4 regions of the Actinoplanes sp. NPDC048967 genome follow, and region 2 is predicted to be linked to each of the others. Evidence: riboswitches for the same ligand, from Rfam matches in the RefSeq annotation. Region 2 holds a riboswitch; each other region holds the start of a gene.

What was found. A riboswitch is a leader RNA that binds a small molecule or an ion and turns the genes downstream of it on or off. The one in region 2 is predicted to bind cyclic di-AMP.
Region 1: another riboswitch for cyclic di-AMP. It lies ahead of AB0C12_RS02625 (NlpC/P60 family protein); the one in region 2 lies ahead of AB0C12_RS23135 (hypothetical protein).
Region 3: another riboswitch for cyclic di-AMP. It lies ahead of AB0C12_RS01190 (transglycosylase family protein); the one in region 2 lies ahead of AB0C12_RS23135 (hypothetical protein).
Region 4: another riboswitch for cyclic di-AMP. It lies ahead of AB0C12_RS14915 (C40 family peptidase); the one in region 2 lies ahead of AB0C12_RS23135 (hypothetical protein).

What each region holds. Positions count from the first base shown of each region.
Region 1 covers NZ_JBEZFL010000001.1:543,252-546,834, reverse strand. The annotation lists gene AB0C12_RS02640 (cytochrome ubiquinol oxidase subunit I) at 1-158, opposite strand, end outside; gene AB0C12_RS02635 (BlaI/MecI/CopY family transcriptional regulator) at 234-602, shown strand; gene AB0C12_RS02630 (M56 family metallopeptidase) at 599-1,522, shown strand; cyclic di-AMP (ydaO/yuaA leader) riboswitch at 1,658-1,795, shown strand; gene AB0C12_RS02625 (NlpC/P60 family protein) at 1,810-2,802, shown strand; gene AB0C12_RS02620 (hypothetical protein) at 2,918-3,226, opposite strand; gene AB0C12_RS02615 (aminoglycoside phosphotransferase family protein) at 3,379-3,583, shown strand, end outside.
Region 2 covers NZ_JBEZFL010000005.1:295,116-298,698, forward strand. The annotation lists gene AB0C12_RS23130 (hypothetical protein) at 1-620, opposite strand, end outside; cyclic di-AMP (ydaO/yuaA leader) riboswitch at 624-761, opposite strand; cyclic di-AMP (ydaO/yuaA leader) riboswitch at 1,040-1,189, shown strand; gene AB0C12_RS23135 (hypothetical protein) at 1,187-2,269, shown strand; gene AB0C12_RS23140 (ABC transporter ATP-binding protein) at 2,287-3,063, opposite strand; gene AB0C12_RS23145 (ABC transporter permease) at 3,068-3,583, opposite strand, start outside.
Region 3 covers NZ_JBEZFL010000001.1:241,283-244,865, forward strand. The annotation lists gene secD (protein translocase subunit SecD) at 1-284, shown strand, start outside; gene AB0C12_RS01185 (SAM-dependent methyltransferase) at 387-1,181, shown strand; gene AB0C12_RS01190 (transglycosylase family protein) at 1,235-1,861, opposite strand; cyclic di-AMP (ydaO/yuaA leader) riboswitch at 1,866-2,009, opposite strand; gene menC (o-succinylbenzoate synthase) at 2,181-3,287, opposite strand; gene AB0C12_RS01200 (GNAT family N-acetyltransferase) at 3,284-3,583, opposite strand, start outside.
Region 4 covers NZ_JBEZFL010000003.1:507,111-510,693, reverse strand. The annotation lists gene AB0C12_RS14920 (MurT ligase domain-containing protein) at 1-943, opposite strand, end outside; cyclic di-AMP (ydaO/yuaA leader) riboswitch at 1,407-1,588, shown strand; gene AB0C12_RS14915 (C40 family peptidase) at 1,595-2,404, shown strand; gene mraZ (division/cell wall cluster transcriptional repressor MraZ) at 2,865-3,296, shown strand; gene rsmH (16S rRNA (cytosine(1402)-N(4))-methyltransferase RsmH) at 3,548-3,583, shown strand, end outside.

The sequences.
Region 1 (3,583 bases), on a different contig from region 2:
AGCTTGGTGAGCTGCCGGTAGCGCTCCTGGCCGGTGCGCAGCCAGGCGAGCTGCAGGCCGGCGGCGGTTCCGGCCAGGCTGATCGACAGCGGCACGAAGAAGTAGTGGTAGATCGTCACGACCGCGAACTGCAGCCGGGTCAGCTCGAGCACGTCCATGGATGGCCCCCTCTACGACGTTCCGTAGTAGATACTACGCCTCGTAGTACGACGCTGTGCAGTAGAGTGGTTCACATGGCTTTGGGAGACCTCGAACGTGAGGTCATGACGCAGTTGTGGAACGCCGGCGAGCCGCTGACCGTGCGCCAGGTGCACGAACGGCTGAGCCGCGACCGCGAGCTGGCGTACACGACCGTGATGACCGTGCTGGACCGGCTGGCCAAGAAGGGTGTCGTCACCCAGCAGCGCGCCGACCGGGCGTACCGCTACGCCCCCGCGCAGTCGCGCGAGGAGATGACCGCCGCCCTGATGCTCGACGCCCTCAGCGCGGCTCCCGACGGCGTCCGCGACGCGGCCCTGGCGCACTTCGTCGGCCGGATCGACCCGTCGGCCCTGACCGCCGCCATCGAGGCGGCACGGAAGGACCCGGGCGCTCGGCCGTGACCGCCTTGCTGCTCGGCGCTCTGGGGCTGACCCTGTCGCTGGTCGTGCCGGGCATCCTGGCCGGCGCGCGCTGGCCTGACCGCGCGCCCGCCGCCGCCGTCGCGCTCTGGCAGAGCATCACCCTCACCGGGGTGCTCTGCGCGCTGGGCGTGGTGCTGGCCGGACCTCAGGAGTTGGTCAGTGAGCTGGGTTCGGACCGGCCGGTGGGTGCGGCCGCGCTGATCTTCGCGCTGGTGATCGCCGCGGTGATCATCGTGCGGCTGCTGGTGTCGCTCGTCCGGGTGAGCATCCGGTCGCGGGCCCGCCGGTCCCGGCACCGGCTGCTGGTCGACCTGTTGGACAGTGCCGAGCGCCACGGCGAGCTGCCGGCTGAGGTGCCCGCCGGGCTGCGGGTGCTGGACGGGCCGCTGCCTTTCGCGTACTGCCTGCCGGGGCGCTCGCCGCGGGTGGTGCTCAGTGACGGCGCGCTGCGGGTGCTCGACGCCGAGCAGGTGGCCGCGGTGATCGCGCACGAGCAGACCCATCTGCGGCACCGGCACGACGTGGTCATGGAGTCGTTCACCGCGTTCTACCGGGCGGTGCCGCGGCCGTTGCGCAGCCGGGCGCCGCTCGACGCCGTACACCTGCTGCTCGAGATGGTCGCCGACGACGCCGCCCGGCGGCGCTGCGGCGCGGCGCCGCTGCGCACGGCCCTGGCGCTGCTCAGCGACGCGGTCAGCCCGGACGCGCCGGCGGAGCTCGGCAGCGCGGCGGCAGAGCGCCGGCGCCGGCTCGACCGGCTGAATGTGAGTGATCCGCGCCCGGTCACCGTGACCTTGAGCCTGGCCGCGGCCACCGGCGCGGTCGGCCTGCTGGTATTACCCACAGTGATTCTGGTGTTGCCCTGGCTGGACCGGGCGCTCTCGGCCTGGCCCCTGTGACGGCCATTCACTCACGCTGCGTCGACCAATGTTCGGCGCAGTGTGTCCTGATACCGCCGGGTTCAATTCGCCGTTGATCGGGAGTACGGTAGTGCCCGGCTCGGCAGTCCCCCCTCGTCCCAATCCGGGCGAACTGACGGGCCACCGCCTAATCGTCGCGAGACGAACCGGGGACCCAAGAATTCTGGGGTCAAGCCACCAGCAGCACGGTGGCCGGGCGCGCTTCCCGCCCGCACCCGTCAGCTAACCCGGTCGGCGGCCGAGGGAAGAAAGGACACTGCACCTACGTGAAACGGATTGAGGCGCGCAGCGCCGCAATTCTGCGCAGCATCGCCTGCGCCGTCGTCGCGGTCGGGATTCTTCTCACTCCCGGGGTGGCGAATGCGACACCGTCCCCGTCGAGCATCGAAAAGCAGATCGACGAGCAGTGGAACAAGCTGGAACCGGTCATCGAGCAGTACAACAACGTGCACAACCAGCTGCTCAAGAACCAGGCCCAGCTCCGGAAGATCGACAAACGGCTCGCACCGCTGGAGCTGGAGGTCGACCTGGCCATGTCGCAGGTGGGCAACATGGCGGGAAAGGCCTACATGCAGGGCTCGCCCAGCGCCATGAAGGCCATGGTCGTCAGTGGCTCGCCGACCTCTCTGACCGAGAAACTCACGTTCCTCGACCAGATCAGCCGGCACCAGCGTGAGTCGGTCTCGGGCGCCGCGAAGCTCCGCGACCAGCTCGCGGGCGACAAGCGCGACCTGGACACCCTGACCAAAGCCGTGGCGGCGCGCGACAAGGCGCTGGCCCAGCAGAAGAAGGACATCCAGAAGAAGGTCGACGAGCTGCAGAAATTGCGGATCAGGGCGTACGGCGCGAGCGGCGGCTCCGACGGTGCGTTCAAGACCGGCCCGTGCCCGGTCGACTACACCGACGACAAGGGCGGCCGGGCGGCGCAGAAGGCGTGCGACCTCATCGGCAAGCCGTACGTCTTCGGTGCGGAAGGGCCGGGCGGCTACGACTGCTCCGGCCTGACCAAGGTGGCCTGGGCGGTGGTCGGGGTGCACCTGGAGCACTTCACCGGTGACCAGATCGGAGCGGGCCGGGCGGTCAGCCGCAGTCAGCTGCAGCCGGGCGACCTGATCTTCTACGGCAGTCCGGTCCATCATGTCGGCATCTATGTCGGCGGCAACACGATGGTGCACGCACCGCACACGGGTGACCACGTCCGCATGGCGTCGATCGATCGCAGCGGGGCCATCACCGGCATCCGCCGCCCGACCGGCTGACGCCGGCACCGAGCACGACGGAAAAGCCGCCACTTTTCGTGGCGGCTTTTTCCTTGGGACCGCTCCGCAGCGCCGTCCTCCGGTTGAGCAGGTCGGTGACTCGTCGCCGTCCGCGCTAGGCTGCCCGGATGCGGTGGCCGGCGAGGAATACATCGACTTCGTCAGAAGCCGCCGAGGTCCCCTCCGAGCGACATGACCCGTAATCCGCCGAGCGGTACGTCGTCTCCGTCTGGGCGTTGACCCAGCCCCGCGGGTGGTAGACCACCACCGCCGTGTCGCCCGCCTCCTGGTGGTCGGCGGTCAGGGTGGTCCCGTCCGGGCAGCGCAGCCGCTCAACGGACTCGACCTCGCAGGTCGCAGTGCGGCCGGCCACCGCGAGGACCGCCCCGGATCCGCCGGCGACGGCCGTGGAAAGCGCGACCACCGTGACGACGACACACTCGAGGATGCGCCAGAGTCAGGCGCGGCGCCTGCGGCTCTCGGCGTTGACGACGGACCGCGTGGTGGCTGCCATGGCTCCGACGGCAACGGTGGGCTCCAATGTGTTCGATCATGATGGCTGGGAGACTGGGTGACATGTTTCCCGCTGCCTTCGTCCGCAACGTCACCGGCAACTGGGGCGACGACGGCCGGCGCTGGCTCACGCAGCTGCCCGCCCTCGTCGAGGACGTCGCCCGGGAGTGGGGGCTGACGGTCGGTGCGCCGTACCCGTTGAGTTTCAACTATGTCGCGCCGGCGCGACGGCCCGACGGGTCGCCGGCCGTGCTCAAGCTCGGCCTGC
Region 2 (3,583 bases):
GCGGGTGCGGCGATCTTGGACTTGACGTCCACGAAGCCGCCGGTGACCGACTTGCCGCCGACCTGGGCCAGCGCCTTCTCGGCCGACTCCTTCTGCTTCTCCATCAGCGCGAGGTTCTGCTTCTGCGCCTTGACCTCCTGGTCCAGGCGCGTCTTGCTGGCGGTCACCTCGTCGATGGCCTGGTCCAGCTCGCGCAGCTTGCCGTCGTTGAGGGCGTTGATCTCCTCGAGGGAGACCGCCTTCTTGAGGAAGCCGTCCGGGCTGGTGGTGTTGAGCAGGAAGCCCATGGTCGAGATGCCGCCGGTGCGGTACTGCTGAGCGGCGACCGCGCCGACCTCGGGCAGCAGCAGGTCGCGCTTCGCCTCGGCGTTCTTGACCTTGAGGGCGAGGCCGAGCTGGGTCTTGGTCGACTTGGCGACCGCCGCCTTCGCCGTCAGATAGCGCCGGCCCGTGGAGTCCAGCACGTCGTTCAGCAGCGGGTTGTCGTCGCCGTCGTCGGCGGTGGCCGACTTGGTGTCGTCCGGATCGGCGTTCGCCGGGGATGCGGGCGCGAGCATCATCGTGACCGCGGCGAGCGGTGCCAGGGCGAGGATCAGCCACCGGCGGGGTCTTGCCGTCATTCAGAATCCTTCCGCGTGACCACCGGCCGGGTTAGCTGACGGGTTCGGGACGGAAGCAATCCCTACCACTGACTCGTGGATTCACCCCGGTAGTTCTGTGGTTCCCCGGCTCATCTTGCGACGATTAGATGGTGGGCTGCCGGCGCCTTGGGGGCAGCGCCTTCTGGCAGTGACCGGCGGCCAGCTTACCTGACAACGGCCGAACCGGCAGTGCTGCCGCGGACGGCAAAACGGTTACCGGACAACGACTTTCCGTCACCGCTCGATGGAATGACGCAGGTCATAGCCCGTAACGGCACATTAATGTGAGTCGTTGCATTCTTTCCGTCGATTGCTCACCATCAGTGCACGATCGATTGCGTACGGTGTGACGACTGTCGATTCTTAGCATTGATGGGTAGTGTTCGTCACGGTCTCAGCGCAGACCGCCGCCTAATCGCCGCACGGCGAGCCGGGGAACCACTCGAGTAATGGGGTGAATCCGATCCGCGCACCCCCGCGCGATCGGTAGGGATCGCTTCCGTCCCGAACCCGTCAGCTAACTCGGTCGGCGGCCGACGGAAGGAATGTTCGTGAGGCTCAACCCTGTCCGCCGGCGATTAGCGACCGTGCTCGCGGTCCTCGTCGCCACCTCGGGGCTGGCGCTCGCCGCCCCGACCTCCGCCTCCGCCGCACCCCGCCCCTTGGCCGCGCCGGGCGACTCGGGAGACGACGGCGAGGGCGGCTCGAAGTCCCTCATCAAGCAGCTCGAGGCGGCGTCCAAGGGCTTCGTCGAGGCCCAGGAGGCGCTGGACCGCTCCAAGAAGCGCCAGCGGGAGCTGACCGCCAAGCTCAAGGAGCTCGACACCCAGCTCGGCCCCAAGCAGGCGGCGCTGGACGAGATCGTCCAGCGGGCGTACCGCACCGGGCGGCTCGGGCCGATGTCGGCGATGATCACCGCCGACTCCACCGGCAGCATGCTGGACCGGGCGCAGACGCTGGAGACCATCGCCGTCAAGCAGGACCGCGCGGTGCGCGACCTGAAGGACAGCCGGGACCAGCAGGCGCAGGCCAAGACGGCGATCGACACCGCTGTCCGCGAACAGCAGCGCCAGCTCACCGTCATGGCCAAGCGCAAGAAGCAGGCCGAGGACGCGTTGAAGGTCGCCAACGCCGCCAGCGGCGGATCCTCGAGTTCGTCGTCCGGCGGCGGTACCTCCAGCGACGGCGGCAGCAGCGCCCTGGCCGCGCCCGCGCCGCGCAACTCGGACGGCTCCCTGCCGAGCGAGTCGTGCAGCGTCAACGACCCGACCACCTCGGGCTGCATCACGCCGCGCACCCTGCACGCGATGCAGGAGGCGAAGAAGGACGGTTTCAACCACTTCATCGCCTGCTTCCGCCACCAGAACAGCGGTGAGCACCCGAAGGGCCGGGCCTGCGACTGGGCCGCCGACAAGGGCGGCTTCGGCGGCGACGCGACCGGGGCCAGCAAGGACTACGGCAACCGGCTGGCGAACTACTTCATCAAGAACGCGAGCCGGCTCGGGATCCTCTACGTCATCTGGTACCGGCGGATCTGGCTGCCCAGCAGCGGCTGGAAGTCTTACTCCGGGGCCGGCGGTGACCCGTCGAGCGACCACACCAACCACGTGCACATGTCGATGCGCTGACCGCGGGGGTGCGGGGCCTACCGCTTGACGTAGGCCTCGTACTCCTTCAGCACGTCGTCGGTCGGGCCGTCGGCGCGGATCAGGCCCGATTCCAGCCAGATGGCCCGCTCGCAGGTGTCGCGGATCGACTGCTCGCTGTGGCTCACCAGGAAGACGGTGCCGGCCTGCGCGCGCAGGTCCCGGACCCGCTGCTCACTGCGCCGGCGGAACTTCGCGTCGCCGGTGGCCAGCGCCTCGTCGATGAGCAACACGTCGTGCTGCTTGGCGGCCGCGATGGCGAACCGCAGCCGGGCTCCCATGCCGGACGAGTACGTCCGCATCGGCAGCGAGCTGAAGTCACCGCGCTCGTTGATGCCGGAGAAGTCGATGATGTCCTTGGTCTTGCTCTTGACCTCGGCCGGCGACATGCCCATGGCCAGGCAGCCCAGGACCACGTTGCGCTCACCCGGCAGGTCGTTCATCAGGGCGGCGCTGACGCCGAGCAGGGACGGCTGGCCGGCCGCGTAGATCGCCCCGCGCTCGACCGGCAGCAGCCCGGCGATCGCCCGCAGCAGCGTGGACTTGCCCGAGCCGTTGGTGCCGATCAGGCCGACGGCCTCACCCTTGTACGCGACGAAGCTCACACCCTTGATGGCGTGCACCTCGCGCATGGTCGCCGGCTTGGTGCCGGTGACGAGCCGCTTGAAGCTGGCGAGCGGGCTGCCGGTGCCCGGGGTCGCCGACTGCTGGATCCGATAGACCACGTGAGCGTCGTCGACGATGACCGTCGGATCGCGCCGGTCGCTGCCGGTCATGTTGTCAGCCACGGCCGTAGCCCTTCTCTCCGCGCCAGAAGTAGACGTAACCCCCGAGACCCACCACGAACGTCCAGGCGAGCGCCTCCAGCCACATCACCGTGGGACTCGCCGCGAGCGGCACGTCCTCCATCAGCGCGTGCCGCATGAGGTCGATGAACACCAGCATCGGGTTCGCCTCCACCAGGGTCAGCTTCCAGCCGCTGAGGTGGTCGGTGAAGCGGGTGACCGGGTAGAGCACGGCCGACAGGTAGAGCCACATCCGCATGACGAACGGGATGAGATTCCGGACGTCCGGGATCTTGCTGCCCAGCCGGGCCCCGGCCAGGGCCAGGCCGGCGTTGAACACGGCCTGGAGCAGGAAGATCGGCACGATGAGCAGCCACTCCAGGGTGATCGGCTCGCCGAACCCGACCACGATGACCATCAGCACGGCCAGCGAGGCGAGCGTGTTGCGGACCTCGACCATGGTGATGGCCAGGGGCAGGCTGCCTCTCGGGAAGTGCAGGGCCCGGATCAG
Region 3 (3,583 bases), on a different contig from region 2:
TCGTGGTCTTCGACCGGATCCGGGAGCTGGTCCGCGGTCAGCGCAGGATCAGCCCGAGGCTGCGGGTGCCGTTCGCCCGGCTGGCCAACACGGCGTGCCTGCAGACGGTCCCGCGTACGGTCAACACCGGGCTGGGGGCGGTGTTCATCCTGGCCGCCCTGGCCACCCTGGGCGGGGCGTCGCTGGTGGACTTCGCCGTGGCGCTGCTGGTGGGGATCGTGGTGGGCACGTACTCGTCGGTGTTCCTGGCCACGCCGCTGGCGATCACCTTCCGGTCCCGCTGACCGGGGGCAGCGGGGTGTGCGCCGCCGTGCGCCCACCCCGCTGCTTCGCGCGGTAGGGTTCCCGGCACCGATCGATGCCGCCGGTAGCGGAAGGACGAGCCGATGACGGATCCCACGCAGCTCAACGCAGACCTGCCGCACTCGGCGCGGGTCTGGAACTACCTGCTCGGCGGCAAGGACAACTTCGCGGCGGACCGGGAGGCGGCCGACTACGCCGTCCGGCTGATGCCCGAGCTCGTGCTGTCGGCCCGGGCCAACCGGCAGTTCCTCGGCCGGGCCGTGCGGTTCCTGGCCGGCGAGGGGCGGATCCGCCAGTTCCTGGACGTCGGCACCGGGCTGCCCACCGCCGACAACACCCACGAGGTGGCCCAGGCCGTCGCCCCGGACGCCCGCGTCGTCTACGTCGACAACGACCCGCTGGTCCTGACGCACGCCCGCGCGTTGCTGACCAGCAGCCCCCAGGGGGCCACCGACTACCTCGCGGCCGACGTCCGCGATCCGCAGGCCATCCTCCGGGCCGCCGCCACCACACTGGACTTCGGCCGGCCGGCCGCGGTGGTGCTGTCCGGCATCCTCAACTTCGTCATGGACGACGCCGAGGCCCGGTCGGTGGTCGAGCAGTTCATGGCCGCGGTGCCCGCCGGCAGCTTCCTGCTGATCTCGCATCCGACCACGGAGGTCAACGGCGAGGCCGTCGAGGAGTCGATGCGGCAGTGGAACGAGAGCGGCGCGGCTCCGATCAGGACCCGCACCATCGAGGAGATCCGCGGCTTCTTCGCCGGGCTGGAGCTGCTCGAACCCGGCGTCGTGACCTGCACGGCCTGGCGGCCGGACCCGCGGCACCCCGGCATCACCGAGGTCGTGTCGGAGTTCGTCGCGGTGGGCCGCAAGCCCTGAGCGCCGGTGGGGGCCCGGCTGCCCCACGGGGGTAAGGCAGCCGGGCCGGCTCATCACAGCGACAGACGCTGACCGGGGAAGATCAGGTTGGGGTTGCCGCCGAGCTGCGCCCGGTTGAGCTGGTACAGCGCGTGCCAGCCGCCCTTGACGTGCTGGGCTGCCGCGATCCTGGCCAGCGTGTCGCCGGACTTCACCGTGTAGTGCTGGCCGGTGGCCTTGACCGAGGTGCGCTTGGTCGCCGCCGACTTCTTGTGCGTGGTGGTGCGCGACGCCGTGGCCTTCTTGCCGGCCGACGACGAACCGCCGGTGTTCTTCGCCCGGTAGGACTTCGTCGAGCCGGCCTTCTTGCCGCACACCGGCCACGCGCCGATGCCCTGGCCGTCGAGCACCTTCTCGGCGATGCGGATCTGCTCCGCGCGGCTCGCCTTGTTCGCGGTGCTCGCGTACTTGCCGCCGCCGTACGCCTTCCACGTGCTGCGGCTGAACTGCAGGCCACCGTAGTAGCCGTTGCCGGTGTTGATGCTCCAGTTGCCACCGGACTCGCACTGCGCGACCGCGTCCCAGTTGACCCCGGACTGCGCCGCGGCCGGAGAGGCCGGGCCCAGCAGGGCGACGGTGCCCGCGGCACCGGCCACGACCAGGCCGAGGGCGCGCAGAGACTGCTTGTGGATCTGTGCCATCGAGTGAACCTCCACGCCTGCGAGGTCAGCTGTCGGGTTCGGGCTGAGGTTGCCCGGCCGCTGTGGTGCGGCTTCACCCCGAGGCGCGCGGGGAGCGCGCCGGAGAACCTGTGGGTCCCCCGCTCCATGCCTGAGTTGAGTTCCCAGCCCGGTCGGCGGCAGGACTCGGCGTTACCGACCGCGGGGCCCGCGTCAGCGGACCGGCCGACGGTAACCACGTTGCCCGCCACGGAACCAACCTCCGGGGGCCTAACGTGACGTTGTTCTCAGCTTTTGCCCACTTTTGATCTTGGCCCGAATCGGGACAGAACCGGTCGATCTACAGGGGCAGCCACTCCGTGGCCGTGGTCACCGCCCGCAGCACCTCCGGCAGCGGTTCGACGCCCAGGCCGGGCCCGGCCGGCACGCTCAGATGGCCGTCACGCAGCACGAACGGCTCGGTCAGGTCGGTGCGGAAGTAACGGTCGGACGCCGAGGTGTCGCCGGGCAGGGTGAAACCCGGCAGGGCGGCCAGGGCCACGTTCGCGGCCCGGCCCAGGCCCGTCTCGAGCATGCCACCGCACCACACCGGTACGCCGTGCGCGACGCAGACATCGTGGATCCGGCGCGCCTCCAGATACCCGCCGACGCGGCCCGGCTTGACGTTGACGATCGCGGCGGCGCCCATGCTGATCGCCGCGGCGGCGGTACGGGCCGAGGTGATGGACTCGTCCAGGCAGATGGGCGTGGTGATCAACTTCGCCAGCTCGGCGTGGCCGAGGATGTCCTCCTCGTCCAGCGGCTGCTCGATCAGCAGCAGCCCGAACGGATCGAGCCGGGCGAGGTGCCGGGCGTCCGCGACCGTGTACGCCGTGTTCGCGTCGACCTGCAGCAGCACCTCGTCACCGAAGCGCTCCCGCACCGCCCGGACCGGCGCCACGTCCCACCCGGGCTCGATCTTCAGCTTGATCCGCAGGTAACCGGCCGCCAGGTAACCACCGACGGCGTCGAGCAGCTCGCCGAGCGAGGACATGATGCCCACCGACACGCCGCACGGGACCCGGTCGTGCACGGCGCCCAGCTCACGGCCCAGCGGCCGCCCCTGGGCGCGCAGCTCGGCGTCCAGCACCGCGGTCTCCAGGGCGGCCTTGGCCATCCGGTGACCCTTGAACGGCGCCAGGGCCGGCCCCACCGCGTACGCGTCCAGCCGCGGCGCGGCCGCCAATGCCGGCACGAGGTAGCGGCGCAGCACGTCGGCGGCGGCGTCGGTGTACTCCGAGGAGTAGCGGGGGTCGGCCATCGCCACGCACTCACCCCAGCCCTCGGCCTCGCCGGTGACCACCCGCACCAGCAGCACGTCCCGGCCGGTCTCGGTGCCGAACGAGGTGCGGAACGGCGTGACCAGCGGCATGCTCACCCGGCGCAGCTCCACGCCCCGAAGTCTCACCGGCCGTACTCCCCGGAGCCGCGGGTGAGGACGTACCAGCCGTCGCGGTCGAAGCCGGCGAAGCGCAACCGGTCGGCGAGCAGCGTGCTCAGCGTCTCCCGGACGGCGACCCGCCAGTCCTTGGCCGCCCCTGGAGCCCGGCGGCGCAGGCTCTCGATGTCCTCCGGCACGGCCACCACCAAGGTCTGGCCCCGGAACGAGCCCGGCACCGGCCCACCGGCGCCGGAACGGCGCAGCGCCACGGTGGCGGTCGGCGGCCGCACGGCGCGCACCGGCCTGCCGGCACCGGCGGAGAC
Region 4 (3,583 bases), on a different contig from region 2:
CCACCTCGGCCATGTCGAACGCCTCGAGCCAGCTGGCCGGGTTCTTGGCCAGCAGCAGCCGGATGTTGCGGCCGTCGCGTTCCACCTGGGCGTAGCGGCCCGCCACCGAGGCGACGCCGGCCAGCCGGGGGACGGCCTCTATCGGGCGGACGCCGAACTCGGCGGCCACGGCCAGCGCGGTGGCGGCGTTGCCCAGGTTGACGTGCCCGGGCAGCTGGAGCTTGACCAGGTGCCAGTCGCCGCGGGGGTCGATGACGCCGTCGTCCTCGACGGTCCACTGGGCCTGCGGGCGGCGCAGCGGGCACCCGGTGCAGCGCCAGTCGCCGTTCGCCCGTTCGATCGGGGAGCCGCACTCCGGGCAGACGAACGAGTCGTCGTGCCAGCGCTGGCCGGCGCTGAACCAGACGACGTGCGCGGTGTTGACCGCCGCCCAGACCACCATCGGGTCGTCGGCGTTGGCGACCACGTGCACGTCGGGGTGGGCGGCCAGGGCGGTCCGCCACATCTGGGCCATCATGGCGACTTCCTTGGCCCGGTCGAGCTGGTCGCGCGAGAGGTTGAGCAGCGCGACCACCCGCGGGGTGGTCTCGTCGATGACCCGGGCCAGGTAGTGCTCGTCGACCTCGAGCACCGCGAACGGGGTGGCACCGGCCTTGGCCAGGGCCGAGGTGTGCCCGGTGGGCATGTTGGCGCCGAAGGAGTTGGTGGCGACCGGGCCCAGCACGCCGAGGGCGGCCGCGGTGAACCGGGTCGTGGTCGTCTTGCCGTTGGTGCCCGAGACCAGCGCGATCGCGCGGCCGGCGGCGAGGTTCTTCAGCAGGTCGGGATCGATCTTGAGACCGATCCACCCGCCGATCACCGAGCCGTCGCCGCGGCCGGCCGCCCGTGAGAGCGCCGCAGCGGTTCGCGACACGGAGGTCGCGACCTTGGCCCGTAGGGGCATCTTCCCGTCCGTCACGGCGACGAGGGTACCGGAAACGGACACTACGTCGAGTGGCCCTGGGTGCGTCCTGTGGACATCCACCGCTGGGTGGCCCCCTCGGCCGAACGGATGATCTCCACTACGCCGCCTGTCGCCGAGTTTGCGCCGGTGGGGGCGTTTACGGTCACATTCTCCCGACCTGGATCCGGCCCATGATCGGCCCCGTCGGGCTTTTTGTGTGTTGTGTTTCACCCGTAACCTTCGACGTAAAGTGATCAGCCAATCACCTGGTGCACTGGCATTTGTCACGGCGTGGTTACAAACCGGACAGGGGTTCGCGTGCCAAATACTCTCCGTAGCCAAGGGGAGTCCTGCACGTCACCCGGAAATCGGGTAGCAAGGACGAGCCGGTGAGCGCCCGCTCGCCGCTCGCACCGCAACGGACCACGCCGAGCCCTGCCCCGGTCCGAGCGGCGCGACCACACGTACGCGAACGACAACACAGGCATACGGGGGCAGGGACGGGGGACCCAGATTCGGTCCCACGGGGTACGCGCCAGTCGCGGCGTACCACGGAGGACCTTGGGGTGAAGCCACCATCGGTGGCCGGGCAACCTTCCCGCCCGAACCCGACAGCTAACCTCGCAGGCGTGCCGGAGGGATCTCTCTACCGTGCACGAAAGCACCTCGCACCGGCGCCGTCGTACCGTTGGCACCGGTCCCATCGCTCTGTCCCTGGGTCTCAGCCTCGCGGCCAGCCAGCTGATCGGCACCCCGGCGGCCTCCGCCGCTCCGGCGCCCGTCACTGCGGCCGCGTCGGCAGCCGTCAAGCCCAAGCTCACGAACTCCTACAACAGGAGGTCGGTGAAGAAGGGTCAGACGGTCCGGGTGACCGCGAAGCTCATCAACCCGAAGACCGGCAAGGGCGTCAAGAGCGTCAAGGTCAAGCTGCAGATCCGGGGCGGCAAGTCGTGGAAGACCTGGGTCACCCGGTCGACCGACTCCAAGGGCGCGGTCTCGATCCTGACCAAGCCCGGCTCGTCGCTGTACTACCGCACCGTCTTCTCCGGCGGTAAGGGCTACACCTCGACGCGCAGCAGCCAGACCAAGATCACCGTGAAGACCCAGAACAAGGCGGCCAAGGTGCTGGCCGAGGCGGCCAAGCACAAGGGTGCGCCGTACAAGTTCGGTGCTTCCGGTCCGAACCGGTTCGACTGCTCCGGCTACACCATGTACGTCTACAAGAAGGCCGCCGGCAAGAAGCTGCCGCACAAGGCCAACTCGCAGCAGCGGTACGGCAAGGCCGTCGGCAAGGGCAGCAAGAAGGCCGGCGACCTGCTGGTCTTCCGCTCCGGCTCCTACGGCACCCACGTCGGCATCTACGCCGGCGGCGGCTACATGTGGGCCGCACCGCACACGGGTGACAAGGTCAAGAAGCAGAAGGTCTACGGCAAGAACTACGTCGTGCGCCGCCTCGTCTGAGTTCCGCTCAGCGGTACGGTCACCGACAGCACCAGTAAGAGCAGTACGACAGTTCAGTGGGGCGCGACCCGGTACGGGGTCGCGCCCCACTGTCATGTCCGCTCCACTTTCTCCTCCACTTTCCTCCCCGATGGGGTGCCGAAGGGCAACCGCGCCTTCCCCAACGCCCGAAATCGGGGGACTTTCGTGCCCGGGTGGGCGGCATGTCGGAAAGTGGACCATGGTGCGGCCCGCCCGGCCCTCCACTTCCACCCCACCGGCTCTGACGTGCGGATACATCCGCGAATCGGGTTCGCGGAAGCCGTCATTCTGGTTGCGAGTGGAGGGAAGTGGAGTAGAGTGGAGCGCAGTGGCAGGGCCTGAGGAGGAGCTGAATCCGAGGGAATTTGCCGGCCCAGACGACAGGTGATCCGCACAGAGCTGGCTCTGCGGCGGCGCCCGGGGCAGGGGGGTTGGGCCGATGTTCCTCGGCACGCACACCCCGCGCCTGGACGACAAGGGCCGACTGATCCTTCCGGCGAAGTTCCGCGACGAGTTGGCGGGAGGTGTCGTGATCACCAAGGGGCAGGAGCGTTGCCTGTACGTCTTCCCGATGCCGGAGTTCCAGCGGATCGCCGACCAGCTGCGCGAACAGCCGGTCACCCACAAGGCCGCCCGGGCCTACAGCCGGGTGTTCTTCGCCAGTGCGCACGACGAGATCCCCGACAAGCAGGGCCGGGTCACCATCCCGGCGCATCTTCGGGAGTATGCGGCGCTGAACCGCGAACTCGTGGTGATCGGCGCGAGCACACGGGTGGAGATCTGGGACAAGCAGTCCTGGGAGCAGTACCTCTCGGCGAGCGAGGACGACTTCGCCGACATCGAGGAGGGGGTGCTGCCCGGCGGATTGTGAGGCGTGGCACCTGTGGGCCAGAGAAACGGCCCGGACGTCGCTGCCGCCGTACTGCGAGATCTCCAGCCGCTCCCGCTCCTGGCGCCTCTTCCCCGGTGCCAGGCGTGTGTCCGGTCGGGCGCGCCCGATGGCAACGGGCACGAGCGGATGGGGATCTGGCGGTACGGACAGACGACCGGGCTGTGCCGGCACCGGGGATCGGTGCGGGTCGGACCGGGTGAGCGCGGAAAGAGCAGGCAATGGGGGTCAGGATGGGCGAGCTTCGCGGCACACACGTGCCGGTGCTG